One region of the Bacillus sp. F9_6S_D1_P_5 genome, then DNA from elsewhere that is predicted to be linked to it. Evidence: riboswitches for the same ligand, from Rfam matches in the RefSeq annotation. Region 1 holds a riboswitch; each other region holds the start of a gene.
What was found. A riboswitch is a leader RNA that binds a small molecule or an ion and turns the genes downstream of it on or off. The one in region 1 is predicted to bind S-adenosylmethionine.
Positions count from the first base shown of each region.

Region 2: linked by a shared signal. The riboswitch ahead of ACUXEY_RS20875 (methionine ABC transporter ATP-binding protein) and the one ahead of metK (methionine adenosyltransferase) in region 1 are both predicted to bind S-adenosylmethionine.
Region 3: linked by a shared signal. The riboswitch ahead of ACUXEY_RS14290 (bifunctional O-acetylhomoserine aminocarboxypropyltransferase/cysteine synthase) and the one ahead of metK (methionine adenosyltransferase) in region 1 are both predicted to bind S-adenosylmethionine.
Region 4: linked by a shared signal. The riboswitch ahead of ACUXEY_RS03145 (LLM class flavin-dependent oxidoreductase) and the one ahead of metK (methionine adenosyltransferase) in region 1 are both predicted to bind S-adenosylmethionine.

Region 1 is NZ_JBTREW010000035.1:29,026-34,009, forward strand. Features, by position in the region: gene ACUXEY_RS26810 (molybdenum cofactor guanylyltransferase) at 1-387, opposite strand, end outside; gene ACUXEY_RS26815 (MogA/MoaB family molybdenum cofactor biosynthesis protein) at 384-893, opposite strand; gene ACUXEY_RS26820 (hypothetical protein) at 1,132-1,311, shown strand; gene ACUXEY_RS26825 (hypothetical protein) at 1,318-1,497, shown strand; gene metK (methionine adenosyltransferase) at 1,539-2,738, opposite strand; SAM riboswitch class I at 2,908-3,029, opposite strand; gene pckA (phosphoenolpyruvate carboxykinase (ATP)) at 3,258-4,844, shown strand.
Region 2 is NZ_JBTREW010000019.1:21,893-26,876, reverse strand. Features, by position in the region: gene ACUXEY_RS20880 (methionine ABC transporter permease) at 20-685, opposite strand; gene ACUXEY_RS20875 (methionine ABC transporter ATP-binding protein) at 678-1,703, opposite strand; SAM riboswitch class I at 2,004-2,111, opposite strand; gene ACUXEY_RS20870 (hypothetical protein) at 2,237-2,581, opposite strand; gene ACUXEY_RS20865 (thioredoxin family protein) at 2,736-3,044, opposite strand; gene ACUXEY_RS20860 (toprim domain-containing protein) at 3,048-3,392, opposite strand; gene gcvH (glycine cleavage system protein GcvH) at 3,737-4,120, opposite strand; gene ACUXEY_RS20850 (arsenate reductase family protein) at 4,162-4,527, opposite strand.
Region 3 is NZ_JBTREW010000010.1:102,646-107,629, forward strand. Features, by position in the region: gene ACUXEY_RS14280 (YjjG family noncanonical pyrimidine nucleotidase) at 1-274, shown strand, start outside; gene ACUXEY_RS14285 (chloride channel protein) at 315-1,547, opposite strand; SAM riboswitch class I at 1,862-1,967, shown strand; gene ACUXEY_RS14290 (bifunctional O-acetylhomoserine aminocarboxypropyltransferase/cysteine synthase) at 2,060-3,358, shown strand; gene metA (homoserine O-acetyltransferase MetA) at 3,342-4,247, shown strand; gene ACUXEY_RS14300 (homoserine dehydrogenase) at 4,390-4,984, shown strand, end outside.
Region 4 is NZ_JBTREW010000002.1:55,122-60,105, forward strand. Features, by position in the region: gene ACUXEY_RS03125 (DAK2 domain-containing protein) at 166-342, shown strand; gene ACUXEY_RS03130 (SH3 domain-containing protein) at 531-881, shown strand; gene ACUXEY_RS03135 (DUF4352 domain-containing protein) at 1,078-1,626, opposite strand; gene ACUXEY_RS03140 (hypothetical protein) at 1,919-2,308, shown strand; SAM riboswitch class I at 2,627-2,733, shown strand; gene ACUXEY_RS03145 (LLM class flavin-dependent oxidoreductase) at 2,816-3,874, shown strand; gene ACUXEY_RS03150 (ATP-grasp domain-containing protein) at 3,867-4,823, shown strand; gene ACUXEY_RS03155 (hypothetical protein) at 4,838-4,966, shown strand.

The sequences.
Region 1 (4,984 bases):
TCCATTAATAATAGGTACAACCGCATCATATTCATTGCTCGTTTGCTCTAGCATAATGGTAAACCATTCACGCGAAACATTTGGCGCATCGCAAGGCATAATAACGTACCAATCTGCTTCTATATATTCCACTCCTGATACAATTCCAGCAAGTGGTCCATTTCCTTTATAATGCGGAATATCTTCTATAACAGGAACTTGTACAAGTTGCTCTACTCGCTCTTTTATATCGGAGTTACTAATGACCACAACTTCTTGGAGCGCACTTGTCATCACTTTCAAAATATGCTCTATAAAAGTACTACCTTGCCAGCTCGCTAGTGCTTTCGGCTCACCGAATCGACTCGACATACCGCCTGCCAATACAATTCCAGCATACTTACTCATTGGCGATGCAGCTCAAATGTAATATGACCTAATTCCGGTAAAATTAATTTATTCATCGCAAGACGAACTGCTCCGCTAGATCCTGGCATGGAAAAGACAACTTTGCGCCCAATTGTACCGCCGATCGCTCTACTTAACATCGCGCTGCTTCCGATATCTTCTAAATAACTAATCATACGAAACAACTCACCAAACCCGACAATCTCTTTATGTAATAACGCTGATACTGCTTCAATCGTTACATCACGCTTCGTAATACCAGTACCGCCATTTGTTAACACGGCATCGACATCTTCCCTATGATAACCTGCTAACACTGCTTGCTGAATACTTTCTTTATCATCTTTTACAATTTCATAAGAGGTCACTGTATGCCCTGCTTCTTTTAACAATTCATGTAATAGTTGTCCACTCTTGTCCGTCTCTTCTGTACGTGTATCAGAAATCGTCACGATCTTGCAACGCACTTCTTTTGGCGCTTGTTTTTTATGTTCAGTTACGCTCATTTTATATCTTTCCTTTCCTAAAAGCTTTTCTTCATTTTATCATACCTATCTTTACACAATTATGTATGAAGCCACTAATACACCATGATACAATATAAGTATATACAACCACAAAAAGGAAAATATACTTTCTTATACTCCTAGACTACACATCATTAGCTACTCTTTAAATCCTCTTATATTTTCCACATAGTAAATTTCATTTTAAATTACAAAATAATTTGGAGGTTCACCCACTATGGAACTTTATAAAAAACTAACAACAACATTCATCCTCTTATTCGTCGCTTCCATTACTGTCGGCTTTTCTCTAAAAGGCGCAATTCCATACGCTACATTAGTAAGTATTATATTCGCAACACTCTTTTTACTAAGCAGTGCCTTTTGCGCAGGTAAAGCACGCCAAATGAAAGGATGATTACATATGTTCAAGAAGAAACAGATCCTTTGTAAATACTGCGGGAAAGAAATACAAACGTATGAAAAGTCATGGATTCATATGCCATTTCCGGCAAATGGTATGACGAATATGAAAAAGTATATTGAGCTAGACGGCGAAGTGTATTGTAACTCATGCATTCAAATTGTAAGTAAAACAAAATAAAAAAAGCTTTGCGCTCACTGCGCAAAGCTTTTTTTCATATATTATAGACCAGCTTGCTCTTTTAAAGCTGCAGCTTTGTCTGTACGTTCCCATGTTAGATCTACATCAGTACGTCCGAAGTGGCCGTAAGCTGCTGTTTGTTTATAAATTGGGCGACGTAAGTCTAGCATTTTAATAATACCAGCTGGGCGAAGATCGAAGTTGTTACGAACTAGTTCTACTAGTACGTCTTCAGATACTTTACCAGTGCCAAATGTATCAACTGAAATTGATACTGGTTGTGCTACACCGATTGCGTATGCAAGTTGTACTTCTGCTTTGTCAGCAAGACCAGCTGCTACGATGTTTTTCGCAACATAACGAGCTGCATATGCTGCAGAACGGTCAACTTTCGTTGCATCTTTACCAGAGAATGCACCGCCACCGTGGCGAGCGTATCCACCGTAAGTATCAACGATGATTTTACGTCCTGTTAAACCAGCATCACCTTGTGGTCCACCAATTACGAAGCGGCCAGTTGGGTTAATGAAGAATTTCGTTTCTCCATCTATTAATTCTGCTGGTACTACAGCTTTAATTACGTGCTCTTTTAAGTCGCGATCGATTTCTTCCCATGTAACATCTGGGTGATGTTGTGTAGAAATTACGATAGTATCAACACGTACTGGTTTACCATTTTCATCATACTCAACTGTAACTTGCGTTTTTCCATCTGGACGTAGGTATGATAATGTATCATTTTTACGTACTTCAGTTAAACGGCGAGCTAATTTGTGAGCAAGCGAGATTGGAAGTGGCATTAACTCTTGTGTTTCATTACATGCGAAACCAAACATTAAACCTTGGTCTCCTGCACCAATTGCCTCAATCTCAGCGTCAGTCATTTGACCTTCGCGTGCTTCTAGCGCTTGGTCAACACCCATAGCGATGTCAGCAGATTGCTCATCGATAGATGTTAAAACTGCACAAGTTTCTGCATCGAATCCGTATTTTGCGCGTGTGTAACCAATGCCTTGAATTGTTTCACGAACGATTTTTGGAATATCTACGTAAGTAGAAGTCGTAATTTCCCCCGCTACCAATACTAAACCAGTTGTTACAGTTGTTTCACAAGCTACACGTGCATTTGCGTCTTTTGATAAGATCGCATCTAAAATTGAATCAGAAATTTGGTCACAAATTTTATCTGGATGTCCTTCAGTTACAGACTCAGATGTGAACAGATGACGTTTTTTTGTCATGTGGTAAACCTCCCTACAGTAATTGTATATATTGTACGGAACTCATCCTTAATTTGCCACAAATTGCGACATACATTTATTCTCCCACACAAGCATACAGAAAAACCTTTCCCACTTTACATAGAGGAAAGGTTTAATTTGCTACTTGCATACTGCTTTTTGCCCTTCGCTCTTATCGTTCGAGACCTGTAGCCTCGCACAGGTTTTAGCACCTATTCACCTGTATTTACCACTACAAGTGAGGTTGCTGGGCTTCATCGGGCCTGTCCCTCCGCCAGCTCGGGATAAGAGAGTATCCGTCCCAACCTATACTAAAGAAATGATATTCATTTGTCAATTAATATTCACATTTTCCTGAAAGTTTTTCTCAATACGCCTAAAATGAAATATTAATAAGGAAATAATGTATTCACACAAACAAAAAGAAATAAATAGTATACATTATTTATATAATTGTGTTATACTCTTGTTGGGGATTACGAGAAATATTTCATTAAATGAAAAGGATGGTATATAAATATGAGTACTGTGAATGTCCAAATTGGTTTACACGAATTATTGAACGGAAGCAATGCACAGATTCAACTAAGTGTTCCGCAATTAGTGGAAAAAGTATTAATGCGAAATGAAGGGAAATTAACTTCTACTGGTGCCGTTTCTGCTTCAACAGGAAAATATACAGGACGTTCTCCTAAAGATAAATTTATTGTGAAAGAAGCATCGGTTGCTGACAAAATTGCTTGGGGAGCAGTGAATCAACCGATTTCTGAAGAACATTTTAATAAATTATATACTAAAGTTTTAGAATACTTAAAAGAAAAAGAAGAGTTATTCGTCTTCAATGGATTTGCAGGCGCTGACCGCAATTACCGCCTACCAATTCAAGTTATTAACGAATATGCATGGCACAATTTATTTGTACATCAATTATTCATTCGTCCAACTGAAGAAGAATTAACAACTCATGAATCAGAGTTCACAATTGTTTCTGCACCAAATTTCAAAGCTGATCCAGCTGTTGACGGTACAAACTCTGAAGCATTTATTATGGTTTCATTCGAAAAACGTATCGTACTAATTGGTGGTACAGAATACGCTGGAGAAATGAAAAAATCAATCTTCTCTATTATGAACTTCTTACTACCTGAACAAGATATCCTTTCTATGCATTGCTCTGCAAACGTAGGTGAAGAAGGCGACGTAGCACTATTCTTCGGTTTATCTGGAACAGGTAAAACAACATTATCTGCTGATCCAAACCGTAAATTAATCGGTGATGATGAGCATGGTTGGTCCGATAACGGTGTATTCAATATTGAAGGCGGTTGCTATGCAAAATGTGTAAACCTTTCTCACGAGAAAGAACCACAAATTTTCGATGCAATCAAATTTGGATCTGTTTTAGAAAACGTTATCATTAATAACCAAACGCGTATCGCAGACTACAACGATACTACTTTAACAGAAAATACTCGTGCTGCATACCCTATGCATGCGATCGACAATATCGTACTGCCAAGTGTTGCTGGACACCCAAATACAATCATTTTCTTAACTGCTGATGCATCTGGCGTATTGCCTCCAATCAGTAAGTTATCAAAAGAACAAGCTATGTACCATTTCTTAAGTGGTTACACTAGTAAACTAGCAGGAACAGAGCGCGGCGTTACATCTCCGCAAGCAACATTCTCAACTTGCTTCGGTTCACCATTCTTACCACTTGATGCATCTCGCTATGCTGAAATGCTTGGTGAAAAAATCGAGAAACACGATGCGAAAGTATTCTTAGTAAACACTGGCTGGACTGGTGGCGAATACGGCGTTGGTAAACGTATGAACTTAGGTTACACTCGTGCAATGATTCAAGCTGCATTAAGCGGCGAACTTGCGAAAACTGAAACAGCTAAACATGACATCTTCGGTCTTGAAGTTCCACTTCACGTACCAGGTGTACCTGACGAAGTGTTAATGCCTGAACAAACTTGGGCTGATAAAGCTGCTTACAAAGCGAAAGCAATCGAACTTGCGAGCGAATTCAAAGAGAACTTCAAAAAGTTCGACAGCGTGTCTGAAGATATTATTAACTTAGGCGGTCCAATCGCTTAAGTACAAACTTTCTGTTGGAATAACCCTTTTACTCATATGAATAAGTGTCGTGTAACCGTAAAGTTTCGCGTACTCACCGACAAAACCCAATGCGGCTTAACGGTTATACACACTTACATAAAAAAGAAGCTTACGTTTTT
Region 2 (4,984 bases), on a different contig from region 1:
AGCATCCTCCCGTTTTTTATTATCGTTTATCTATTCGAGTCGTTAAACTATCACCAATCCACTGAATGAAAAATACAACTAGTAATACACAAATTGTCGCGACGATTGTTACATCGTTATTTCCTCGTTGGAATCCTTCTAAATAAGCAAGTGTTCCAAGGCCACCAGCACCAACAACTCCCGCCATCGCTGTATAGCCTACTAAAGCAATTGTCGTAACCGTAATACCAGATACTAACGCTGGTAATGATTCTGGAATTAACACTTTCAAAATAATTGTGCTTGTTTTTGCTCCCATCGCTTTTGAAGCTTCGATTACACCTTTATCAATTTCACGAAGTGCAATTTCAACCATTCTTGCGTAAAATGGTGCCGCTCCAATAATTAGAGCTGGCAACGCTGCACTTGCTCCAAGAATTGTTCCAAGCAAGATCTTTGTGAATGGGATTAATAAAATAATTAAAATGATGAACGGTATCGAACGGAAAATGTTTACGAACGCTCCAATCGCTGTATTAACCGTTTTGTTTTCCCATAAATTATCTTTCGCCGTCATGAAAAGTAACAATCCTAAAATTAGTCCTAAAACAAATGTGGCAAGAGCTGCGATTGCCGTCATATATAACGTTTCACCAGTTGCTTCTAACATTTGATTCCAATCAACATTTGTGAGTAACTTATCCATGTGCAATCACCTCCAGCTCTACTTGATCTTGATGTATTCCCTCTATTGCTTGCTGAATCGCTGTTTCCTCACCATTTAAATGAACAACTAAACTACCGTAAGAACCGTTATTCGTTTGTGCGATATTCCCTTGCAAAATGCTAACTTCTATATCACTGCGTTGCATCAACCTTTGAAGTACTGGTCTTTCTACAGCCTCACCGATAAACTGCAAACGAACTACTTTACCATCTGGATATTTTTCAATTAAACTTTCAATCGTTTCATTTGTATCTTCAGAATCCGTTAACTGCTGTACAAATCGTTTCGTAATGTCTTTCTGCGGATTACGGAATACATCAAGTACTGGACCCGTTTCTACAATCTTTCCTTTCTCCATTACCGCTACTCGATTACAAATCTTTCGAATCACATGCATCTCATGTGTAATAAGTACAATTGTTAAACCGAGACGCTTATTAATATCTAATAATAAATCTAAAATTTGATCTGTCGTTTCTGGATCAAGAGCTGATGTTGCTTCATCACATAAAAGCACTTGTGGATTGTTAGCTAATGCTCTTGCAATACCGACGCGTTGCTTTTGTCCTCCGCTCAGCTGAGATGGATACGCGTCTCCTCTTCCCTCTAATCCAACAAGATGAATTAACTTATCCACACGTTTTCTTCTCTTCGCCTTATCAACACCTGCAATCTCAAGTGGGAACTCGATATTTTCGCGTACAGTTCGTGACCAAAGTAAGTTGAAGTGTTGAAAAATCATTCCGATTTCTTGCCTTGCCTTACGAAGTTCACTTCCTGTAATTGCTGAAATCACGCGATTTGCAATTGTAATTTGGCCAGAAGTTGGTTTCTCTAATTGATTGAACAATCTGATTAAAGAACTTTTCCCAGCGCCACTATATCCGATAACACCAAAGATTTCACCTTTGTCTATTTTTAAATTGGCGTTATCTACAGCAGTGACATCACCGCTTTTTGCTTTATATATTTTCTTTACATTCTCTAATAGAATCATGGTGTATCACCCCTTTTTTGTTTAAAAAGCGTAAGCGGCTCGTTTAGAACAAGAGGACGCCCGAATCCCTGACGTAGAGGCGCTTTTTGCCTCATAGGAAGGGATGAAACGACCGACTGTTCTAGCCGCTTAAGCTAGATTTTTGGATCGACTCCGCAATTTTTTATGTTTAATGCGTGTAGTCCACCGTTATCACTACTTTTATTATTTGAATGTCCTCCACATTCAAACAATAAAAAAACCTTTCTGCTTTAGAGAAGCAGAAAGGTTTATGTGCGTATATAACAACATTATCCCTCTCTCTCATCTCTCAAAGCATTTGCTTTGCAGGAATTGGCACCATTTCAACATAAGTTGACGGTTGCCGGGCTTCACAGGGCACAGTCCCTCCACCTCTCTTGATAAGAGAAATCAGATTACATTTTCGTCTGATTTGTAATTTATGAAATTGTCTATATTTTATGAATTGAATTGTATCAACATACACACACCATGTCAACAGAAATTTTAGCAAAAAATGAAACTTCAGAATTTTAAGCACCTACTGACATCGGTTTACATATGTGAAACATCGATTCAACTAATAGCATCGTTCGATAAGTTCCCGAATATTGTACACGTCCATCGTTCATTAACATTTGCAACCTTACATTGCCGTTCACCAATTGTTTTACATCTTCTTCATCTACACAAACGATTTGCTCCGTTCCTCTTTCTTCATGTAGCAACTCTATATAATCTCTTGAAATTTGTAACGAACAACTCTCATCTCCAAAGCGGAAATTAACAGTTTTTTCTCCTTGTCTTAAAAGCGGCTCTAAATGATATTGACCATTAGCGTAATTTACAAATGATTGCAGCAAAGAATATAATTTCACCCTAAATCACATCCTTCATATCACTTTCTATTACACATACCATTCCCTCTCACTAAAGAGCAATCCTGTTATTTTCGCTCGACAAATACTGTAACCACCCTGCATCTCGACATATTTCCCGAGAAATATGTCGAGGCGGCAAAAACTTTGCCGCCTACTTTAATTCCGTATATAAATATTCAACCGAATGAAATGCATATATCTTCTTCATGAGTGTCCCATTTTCAAAAACAAGTAAACACGGTACACTTTCGATTCCATACTCTTTCGCTAAATGCGGAGCATAATTTAAATCTAACATTCCAATTTTCAAATCTTCAATTGTCATCTCAACGACAGTTAACATCTTTTTTGCTAATTGGCATGTTCCACACATTGGAGTATATACATATAACACTGTTTTTTCTTCGTTCTCTATTAGGGCTGTTGCTTCGGCTCCTGTCCAGTCAATCACTTCTATCATTCCTTACCGTAAATATTCTGTATAAACGTCAATGTCAGCTCCCCATAATACATTTGCTAAGTGTGAAGATGGCGCAGTTGCCACTTCTCGGTACGAGCGATCAATATAAATATGCTCTGCTTGCGGAAATTCTTTTCGAAATTGTTTCCTTAACTTTTCTCCAGCATCATCAGCATCCACTAGCACATACACTTCCTTATCAAAAAACTGATCAACGAGCTCATCCATTTTCGACAAACCAATTGTACCATTTGTACAAACAATTTCCACCGGTTCACGAATAATAGATTCAATCTTTCTTCTATCTGATGTACCTTCTACAATAATGACTTTTTCCACATAAATCATATGTCATCACCCGATCACCATATACTATACAACCTTTAACTTAGTATATAGTATATTCGTTATTTTCATGTTGTTTCCTGTTTATTTTTGCAAAAGAAAAGCGGAGGCGGCTCGTTCAGAACAGGAGGGCACCCGAACCCCTGAACTAGAGGCGCCTTTTGCCTCAAGTGAAGGAGTGAAATGACCGACTGTTCTAGCCGCTGGAGCTAGATCATAAAAACTTAAACAAAAAAGTTTTCCCAAAAAACGTTCTCCTACACGATAATTAGTATATGATTCCACGTTCATTATTTTTCACAAAATAAAAAAGGACAGCACAAAGGCTGTCCTTTAGTCGACTATAATTAGTCTTGGTTTGTCATTTCTGCATATTTTTCTGCAGTTAATAACTTCTCAACTTGGCTTGCATCAGAAAGTTCAACTTTAACCATCCATGCACCCTCGTATGGAGATTCGTTAACAAGTTCTGGTTGGTCACTTAATTCTTCGTTTACTGCTACAACTTTACCACTTACAGGTGCGTATAACTCAGAAACCGTTTTAACAGATTCTACGCTTCCGAATGGCTCGTCAGCTTCGATTGTTGCACCTACTTCAGGAAGTTCAACGAATACGATATCGCCTAGCTCACCTTGTGCAAAGTGAGTAATACCGATAACAACTTCATTACCTTCAGTTTTTACCCATTCGTGTTCTTCAGAGTAACGTAAATTATTTGGAATGCTCATGACTGTACCTCCAGTGAATGTATTAATTATGTAAAAATACCTTATTGGTACTTTTTCCACACACTTTCAAACTGCTCTTCGTTAAAACCAAGTGTTACATTCGTTCCATCTGTTACAATTGGACGTTTAATCAACATGCCATCAGATGCTAAAAGCTCGTACATTTCGTCTTCACTTGCATCCTTTAACTTATCTTTCAGACCAAGTTCACGGTAACGCATTCCACTTGTATTAAAGAATTTTTTTAATGGTAATTCACTTTTTTCATGTAAATTACGTAAATCTTCTTTTGATGGTGGATTTTCAACAATATGAATCATCTCATATGCTACATCGTTTGCCTCAAACCATTTCTTTGCTTTTTGACATGTGCCACACTTTGGATATGAATAAAATGTTACTGTCATAAATTCACCTACTTTTTTACTAACCTTTACCTTTATCATATAGAAAACGTTTTATTATTTCAAACGATTATTCGCTAAACTTTTACTTATTTCGTGATAATTTTTAATAATCCTGCTGATTTTTCTTATTTTTCCGCCATTTGTTAAGAAAAAATAAATATATAATTTTTTTAGATTCTTCTCTTATCACTCGCCGAACATATATCTTAAACAAACGTTTGATTAAATCCCTATTTTTCTTCATTAGCCCTTGATCTGCATCGACTTCTTCCTACCGAACATACATCTTAAACAAACGTTTGATTAACTCCTCATTTTTCTTTGTTAACCCTTGAGCTGCATCAATTTATTCCTACCGAACATACATCTTAAACAAACGTTTATTTAACCATTTCAGCCTATAGTCACAAAACCCGGAAACACTTTAAATGACAAAGACGTACATATAAAAGGAACT
Region 3 (4,984 bases), on a different contig from region 1:
GTTTCAAGGTGTTTTCGTTTCTGAAGATACAGGATTCCAAAAGCCGATGAAAGAGTATTTTGATTATGTTTTTGAACGAATTCCTAATTTTGCTCCTGAAGAGGGGCTCATTATTGGAGATTCGTTAAGTGCTGATATTAAAGGTGGATATATAGCGGGAATTGATACTTGTTGGTTTAATCCAGAAAAGAAATTAAATGATAGCGAAATTGTGCCGACATATGAAGTGCAAAATTTTGAAGAGTTATACGCATTATTGAAGCAACGTGTGTAATGAAAAATAGGCAGTGGAACTTTTGTCCCTACTGCCTATTTTATTCGTTTATAGCTTCGTTGTTTTTAGGAAGTGGAAATGCATTACCAATCGCTGCCGCTCCAAGCATCGGTAATAGTAAATTGAGCGGGAAAAACATGAGTAATAGTAATGTTATAGCAATTGGTTTTCTTAATGCATAGCTTGAAATTGCTGTCGTGACGATGGCTACCGAAGCGATTGGATCTATCGGGATAATGGAAGCTATAGCATATCCGATACTAGATCCAGCAAATATGATTGGGAAAATATGTCCGCCGCGCCAACCTGTATTTAAACAAACGGCAGTAATACATAATTTTAAAATCCCTGAAAGAAGTAGTACCCAGAAGGATAAATGGCTCCATTCCACGACTAAATCTTTCAATTGATGTTCTCCTGAGAATAACGTGTAAGGGAGAAAAGTTCCTGTAATTCCTAATAAAATACCACCGATAATACCAAGTGATAGTTTGTATTCTTTTAAGGGATGTATTAATTTCTCTAATGTGAACTCTAATTTGAAATAAAAGAATCCAACTATAGCGCCAATACTAGCAAGTGGGAGAAAGGCAATCCATTCATTAAGAGAAAGAGAACCTTCTCCGAAATCAACGATAAAGGATCCGCGATTATCGAATTTACTAAGTAATAAATAAACGGAAAAACCAGCGAAAGTAGTAGCTAAATATACAATTGCTTTTTTCCCTTTAGAAAATTCGTTAATTTGCTCACCCTCATTTTCATTTGGAGCTAAATAACCGAATAATGGCGCGTTAAAAATTACACTTAAAGTAGCACCAATTCCAACCTCTGTTAGTTCATTCATCCCCTTTAAGGCGAATGTAAAGCGATCCCCTACCCATGTACAAAGTCCACCAATAATGCCAACAAGTGCTGCCTCGGGACCTAAACTAGCTCCAAAGATTAAAACGATAATCGCAGTTAAAGTAGCTTTATGTACAAAGCGGTATTCAATTCTACCTGTTTTTTTATATTCACCCATCACTTCTGGCATAAGACGTGGATATGTACCGAAATACTTTTGAGTTAAACCAACGAGAATACCACCGATAGTTGTTACGCAAACAGTGTAGTAAGGGGGAGAAGCGAAAATAGTAGGTAAGTACTCCCAAATAAAGTGAATGCCGATATTTATTGTAACTAAAAATAACCAGACTGTTGCTCCTACTATAGAGCCTAAAAGAATGCCGTATAGGACGAGTATATAGTGCATGTTCTTTGTGTTTGTCATGTTATACCTCCGTTATGTAAGTTCTAATGTCGAAAGGATTAAATATGCTACTGTGAAATGAATATGTATAGTATCTTTTTGAGAGGTTGGCTTATTCAATATATTGAGGTCTCGTGAGAATTTGAAATGTATACAGTTAAACTACGTATTTAATTCTATATAGTAATCGGGGGTTTTAAAAGGTCTTTTTCAAATGAATATGGAATATATTTCTTTTGTTATGCATGTCAAATTCTTTGTATTTAATTTAGAACATTCAGAAAAACTGATTGACATTAGGAAATTATTGCTATAAAATCAACGGTAATTGCATAGTCTTATCAAGAAAAGGTGGAGGGACAGGCCCGATGAAACCTTGGCAACAGCCGTATAACGGAATTGTGCCAAATCCTGCAGGTAATAAATCCTGAAAGATAAGAAAGAGCCTTTAGAGCGTGTTTTCAAACTGCTCCTTTCTTGTTTTCAGGAAAGGAGCAGTTTTTTATTTTGTATAAAAGAAAGGAGAATGAGAGATGGGAGAATCATGGGGAAAAGGAACAATTTGTGTGCAAGGTGGCTATACACCAAAGAATGGTGAACCGCGTGTTTTGCCACTTTATCAAAGTACAACGTATAAATACGATACTTCGGATGATTTAGCAGCCTTATTTAACTTAGAGGCGGAAGGATATATATATACGCGCATTGGAAACCCTACTTTAGCTGCATTTGAGCAAAAGCTAGCGGATTTAGAGGGCGGTGTAGGAGCTGTTGCAACGGCTTCCGGGCAGGCTGCTATTATGCTTGCTGTTTTAAATATTTGTAGTAGCGGAGACCACTTGCTTTGTTCTTCCACAGTTTATGGCGGGACGTTTAATTTATTTGGAGTGAGTTTGCGTAAGCTTGGTATCGATGTTACGTTCTTTAATCCAAATTTAACTGCTGATGAAATTGTGGCCCTTGCTAATGATAAGACGAAACTCGTTTATGCAGAATCGCTAGGAAATCCGGCGATGAACGTTTTAAACTTCAAAGAGTTTTCAGATGCAGCGAAAGAGTTGGAAGTACCTTTTATCGTGGATAATACATTAGCAACTCCTTATTTATGCCAAGCATTCGAACATGGAGCAAATATTATCGTTCATTCTACGACGAAATATATTGATGGTCATGCAAGTTCGTTAGGTGGCATTGTTATTGACGGAGGGAACTTTGATTGGACAAACGGGAAATATCCTGAACTTGTTGAACCGGATCCAAGTTATCACGGCGTAAGTTACGTTCAAAATTTTGGTGCAGCAGCTTATATTGTGAAGGCACGTGTTCAATTATTAAGAGACTACGGAAACTGTATGAGCCCATTCAATGCGTATATTAGCAATATCGGCTTAGAAACACTGCATTTAAGAATGGAACGTCATAGTGAAAATGCTCTCGCAGTTGCTAAGTGGCTTGCTAACCATGAACGTATTGAATGGGTGAATTATCCGGGATTAGATAGTAATGAAAATTATTCGTTATCACAAAAATATTTGAAAAAAGGTGCTAGTGGAGTTTTAACATTCGGCATTAAGGGAGGATTAGAAGCTGCGAAAGAATTTATCGCAAATGTAAAACTCGCAACTCTCGTAACGCATGTAGCTGATGCACGAACTTGCGTTATACATCCTGCTAGCACAACGCATAGACAATTAAGTGCTGAAGACCAGCGTTTAGCTGGCGTCACATCAGATTTAATTCGTTTATCAGTTGGTATAGAAGATGTTTCTGATATTATTGCAGATTTAGAAGAAGCGCTAGTCGGAGGCAAACAACATGCCGATCATAATTGATAAAGATTTACCAGCTCGCAAAGTGTTGCAGGAGGAAAATATTTTTGTAATGACAAAGGAGCGAGCAGAAACACAAGATATCCGTGCATTGAAAATTGCTATATTAAATTTAATGCCTACAAAGCAAGAAACAGAAGCGCAATTACTTCGTTTAATTGGCAATACACCGTTGCAATTAGATGTTCATTTACTTCATATGGAATCACATTTGTCTCGTAATGTAGCACAGGAACATTTAACGAGCTTCTATAAAACATTCCGTGATATTGAGAATGAGAAATTTGATGGACTTATTATTACAGGAGCACCAGTTGAAACTCTTTCTTTTGAAGAGGTAGATTATTGGGAAGAGCTTAAACGCATTATGGATTATTCAAAAACAAATGTAACATCTACGCTTCATATTTGCTGGGGGGCACAGGCTGGTTTGTATCATCATTATGGCGTTCCAAAGTATCCTCTTAAGGAAAAAATGTTCGGTGTATTTGAACATGAAGTCCGTGAGCAACATGTGAAATTGTTACAAGGATTTGATGAATTGTTTTTCGCCCCGCATTCTCGTCATACAGAAGTACGAGAGAGTGATATTAGAGAGGTGACAGAGTTAACATTATTAGCAAACTCTGAGGAAGCCGGTGTTCATCTTGTTATTGGGCAAGAAGGAAGACAAGTGTTTGCGCTCGGTCATAGTGAATATAGTTGTGATACGTTAAAGCAAGAATACGAACGAGATCGTGACAAAGGGTTAAATATTGATGTGCCGAAAAATTACTTTAAGCATAATAATCCAAATGAGAAACCGCTTGTAAGGTGGAGGAGTCATGGGAATCTATTATTCTCTAATTGGCTGAATTATTACGTGTATCAGGAAACCCCTTATGTATTATAAAAAAACGATTGTGTAACACGTGGCAACGTTTTCTTTGTAATGATTAACCTATATTTTTCCGAATGTTCAAAAAACATTGTTTTTCAGATTTTTTACTCATATAATTTCATCTAAACACAATTTTTGAGGGGTGGACAGTATTATGAAAGAAATTCAAGTTGGTTTATTAGGTCTTGGAACAGTTGGTAGCGGTGTAGTTCGTATCATTACAGATCATCAAGAGCGACTTATACACCAAGTAGGTTGCCCTGTAAAAGTAACGAAAGTACTAGTGCAAAATATTGAAAAAGAGAGAGAAGTAGAGGTACCTTCTACTCTATTAACACAAGATGCAAATGAAATTTTAGATAATCCGAATATTGACGTTGTCATCGAAGTAATGGGTGGCATTGATGATGCGAAAGCATATATTTTGCAAGCTTTACAAAGCGGGAAGCATGTTGTGACTGCCAATAAAGATTTAATGGCGTTACATGGAGCGGAACTGTTAGCGGTAGCAAAAGATAATAAAGCCGATCTGTTTTATGAAGCAAGTGTAGCCGGAGGGATTCCGATTTTACGAAGTATCGTAGAGGGACTTTCTTCAGATCTTATTACGAAAGTAATGGGAATTGTAAATGGAACGACAAATTTTATTTTGACGAAAATGTCAGATGAAGGGAGAGCATATAACGACGTGTTAAAAGAAGCCCAACAACTTGGATTTGCAGAAGCAGATCCAACATCAGATGTAGAAG
Region 4 (4,984 bases), on a different contig from region 1:
TTAGTTAGAGTTTTTTTGTTTTTTAACATTAATTCCATCATGTGAGTACTTCATCACAAATTCCTTCTTTAAATATCACATTTAATTAACTCATAAAGTTTCAAATTGATTAACATTAAAATTCTAAACAATACAATTTTATTTTCGTAAAAAGTAAATGAATTTATGTGTTCATATATTTTAAACATAATGAAAATTCCCTTTGAAAAAGGAACAGAGTATACGAAAGAAAGCGTAGCTCGCATGGGCCGCGCCGATACAGTTGGTGAAAGAAGCTTAGGATATCCACATGCACTTGCACTTGGAGTTATTTTTACGGAGATTTCGGGTAGTTTGAAATAGGAATGAGAAAGTCCCTTTGCCTTAAGGTGGAGGGACTTTTATATAGTTGGTAGAAGACTACTTTCGGGCTCTCTCTGTAAAATATGAGTTTTTTCATATTTTTGATAAAATCTTATTTCAAAACTCCAACTAATATTTAAGATAATCGTTTGTGAAGAAATATATTATAAAAAAAGGGGGAATTTATTTTGTTACATCGCTTATCTATTTGTACTTTATTAACAGCTTTTATGTTTACTTTATTTACATTTAACGGCTCTGCTTTCGCGGCTACGAATACTACTAAAAATGAAACAGTAGTAGCAGCTTGTGCAAAGGGAGGTACGGTAGGTACATATGGTGCAAAGATGCGCAGTGGTTACACTGTGGGATCACCTGTCTTACATACATTTACTAGTGGTCAGAAAATTACTGGTACATGGGTAACAGGTGAGTATGTTCAAGGGCATTATAGTAATTCTAAACAGTGGTTAAAAGTTACTTATAAAGGGATGACAGGTTATGTATCACACACAACATTATATAACGTTTGCTCATAAAACTATGTACTATAATAATAATTGTGGATATATTGAACTGATCTCTTTTAAGGATTAGTTTTTTTGTCTCCTAGTTTTTGATGGAGCATTTTTTGAAAAAAAAACCAACGATTCATTAAATCGATGGTTTTATGCTTATATATTATTCATTTGTATCTATATCAAATTTTTTCATTGCTTTTTGCTTATTTGAGACTTAGTTTTTTTGTGATTGCAGCTTATCGATTTTCCAGTGTGCTCCTAGAGGATCTAAAGAGCTTTCAATATAAAACATATATTCATCTGCGGTACTTGGTACTTCAAAAGCTATTTTTAATTCTACCGTTTCATTTGGTTTAACTTGTATATTAGAAGGGTTTTGGTCAAGCACCTTTCCTTCATAAGTTTTTCCGTCTTTTTCATCTTTTAAGTTATATTTTAATTCTGATAGTCTAATCATTTGACCTCGTACATTTTTTACAGAGACATTAACAACGATAGAATCGTTGCTATCATTTAAATATGCACTTTGAACGGTGCTCAAGTAATAGCCTCCCTTAACACTCTCACCAACTAATAAAATACCTTGTTCCAAGCGGCTCATATCTTCTTCTTCAAAATTTATTAATTCTTCATTTTCATTTTTTGTGGTTGGTTCTTCTAATGGAACATTTTCAACGGCACTATCTTTTTTATCTTGTGTGCAAGCAGCCGTAACACTGACTAATACTAGAATGAAAGTAAGTAATATGAATAATTTTCTCATAAAATTGATCTGTCTCCTTAAGTTTCTCAATTTTGTGCAACTATACATATAAGATTAACATAATATCTCATTATTGGCTCAAGATAGGTAATCTTTTAGACACCTTATTCTTTTTACTTTTCATATACATTCGATTGGTTCTCGCGATATTTGTTAATCTTTTAAAACATTGGCTTAGTAATACGGAGGGTTATTATAGATATATTAATCATATAATTTGTCCCTATCAAAATGAACATCTTTTGCATCTAATATATTGTAAATATATTTTATTTTGAAAGGATGTGATTATATGGCTCATAAATCTACTGGAGTGTTTCGAGTTCCGGTTTCTGAAAATGGGATTATTCCAACTGCTCTCAACATTATGTTAAACAATGATTCACGCTGCCATACTAGTAATGTAACGGTAACTGTTAAGAGAAGTCCAAACACTTCTTTCCCAACTCAAAATGAATTAGTTGAAATCTCTCGTACTTTTGTTTCTTTAGAACCAAACAGAACAACTAAGATTGTGTTGTTTACGCCAGAATTCCAAATAGAAGATTTTCTTGATGTTATTATTAGTGGAAATAAAGATGATGTTAAGGATGTTCTTGTATATTCTTTTTTAGCAGATTCAGCAGGTCACAATCTGCCATCTACTGTTTTCAGAAATGCAGAATACACTTTTGCTTGCTGACAACGTGATGATGTATTCTTTACTGTCATATATCTGAAGGGGAATGTTAAATAGGAGTTGATTTAACTTTTATTTGGCTTCTCCAAATAAGTCTGCTTTAGTTAAATAAACAAGGAACCGACTAATAGGTTCCTTGTTTATTTGCATGTAACATGAAATTTCGTGTCTATTATTCCGCAAGCAAAACAACATAATACCCTTATAAATCTCTATAACAATATGATTTTTCTGCATATCATTTAATGTATATCGGAAAAATAAGTATTAATAGATTGATTTTTATTATTCTGATGATTATAATAAATGAAAATCAAACAATTCTTATGTTGAGAAGTGGAGGGACGGGCCCTATGAAACTTCGGCAACCTCGTTTTAGACGAAAGGTGCCAAATCCTGCAGGTGAAAAAACATCTGAAAGATAAGAGCGGTTCACTTAGTCAAGAAGGCTACTCTTATTTCGATAAGAGTAGCTTTTTTTATGGCTAAAAGTTAAAGGGGGAATAGGTAGTGGAGTATGGTTTTTGGTTGCCGATTTTTGGGGGATGGCTTCGAAATGTGGATGATGAATCTATGCCGCCTACGTTTGAGTATGCAAAACAAACAGCGCAAGCGGCAGAACAATTAGGTTTTTCAACAACACTTATTGCAGAATTAAATTTAAATGATATAAAAGGTGTTTCAGCACCAAGTTTAGAAGCGTGGACAACTGCGGCAGCACTTGCAGCAGTAACTGATAAATTAGAGATTATGACAGCTGTAAGACCTGGGTTCCATAATCCAGCAGTTACAGCAAAAATGGCAGCAAATATCGATCAATTAAGTAATGGTCGTTTTACATTGAATGTAGTTTCAGCATGGTGGGAAGAAGAAGCGAGACAGTACGGCGGGGTATTTACCGCACATGATGAAAGGTATGATCGCACAGAGGAATTTGTAACAATTTTGAAGGGGCTTTGGAAAGAAGACGAATTTTCTTATAAAGGGAACTTTTATGAGCTTCAGCATACACATTTAAGTCCAAAACCTGTGCAGAAACAAGGCATTAAGCTTTATGCAGGTGGTGAGAGTGAGCGAGGAAAAGAGGTCATTGTAAATCACGCGGATGCATATGTAATGCACGGCGGAACAGTGGAAGAAGTATGTGTGAAAATAGAAGATATGAAGAATCGTAGAAAAAAAGTTACAGACGAGCCATTACAATCATTCGGGCTTGCGGCTTATGTCATTTGCTGTGATACAGAAGAAGAGGCGTTAGAAGAATGGAGACGCATAACGGATGTGAAAGATGATGCTTTAGGCTATGCGGGTTACCAAGATTTTATTAGTAAATCGCATTTGGAACAGCAAGTGAAGCTCAATGATTATTCCGTATCGAATCGCGGGTTACGTCCTAATTTAATCGGAACACCAGAACAAATTGCAGAAAGGATACTTGCTTTTGAAAAAGTAGGTGTGACGTTATTACTTTTACAATTTTCGCCACAGCTTGAAGAGATGAAACGATTTTCTGAAAAAGTGATGCCATTAGTTGAAGCAAAAAGAAAGGAATTGATTACAAATGAGTAAAATTTACATATTACATGAGAATAAGGAATGGACGAATCATTTAGTGAAAAGGCTGGAAGAACTGGAGTTACCGTATGAGGAATGGCTTTTAAATGAAGGAACACTTCCGTTAGAACAAGAACCTCCCCATGGTGTTTTTTATAGCCGCATGAGTGCCTCTTCGCATACGAGAGGGCATCGATATGCACCTGAATTGACTGAAGGGGTTCTTGCTTGGCTAGAGGGATACGGGCGCACAGTATTTAATGGATCTCGAGCATTACGTCTTGAAGTAAGTAAATTGAATCAATATGCAGCATTAAGAAAATTGGGGATACAAGTGCCGAAAACAATTGGTGCTGTTGGCCGTGATCATATAGTAAAAGCAGCAAGGGAGTTAGGAGAAGTACCGTTCATTACAAAGCATAACCGTGCAGGTAAAGGCCTTGGTGTTCAACTCTTTCATTCCATTGATGCTTTAGAACAATATTTGGACGGTCCGGCGTTTGAAGAACCCATTGATGGAATTACTTTAATACAGCAATATATTGAAGCACCAGAACCATATATTACACGTTGTGAGTTTGTAGGCGGTCAGTTTGTATATGCGGTTAAAGTAGATACATCAGAAGGATTTGAACTTTGTCCAGCAGATGCGTGTTCGATTCAAGATGCTTTTTGCCCAGTAGGAGAAGAAAGTAAGACAGAAGCGCCAACAAAATTTGAAATTATATCAGACTTCCAAGAGCCAATTATTGAACAATACAAAGAATTTCTAAAAGAAAATGAAATTACCGTTGCTGGTATTGAATTTATTCGCAGTGCGGATGGAACAATTTATACGTATGATATTAATACAAATACAAACTATAATTCTGATGCAGAGTCTGTAGCGAATCAATTTGGTATGCTTGAGCTTGCTACATTTCTTGGAAGAGAATTAGAGAAACAAGTAGAGTCAGTTAAATAGTATAGAAGGTTCTAGTGAAAACCTTTGTTAAAGTAATCGTGGGAGTATGGTCAAGTTTAGGATATCCAGATGCAGGTGCGCATGCGTTTGAAGAAATTGTGAGTAAGTTTGAAATAGGAGTAAGAAGATCCCCTCTAGCTTAAGCTAGAGGGGATCTTCTT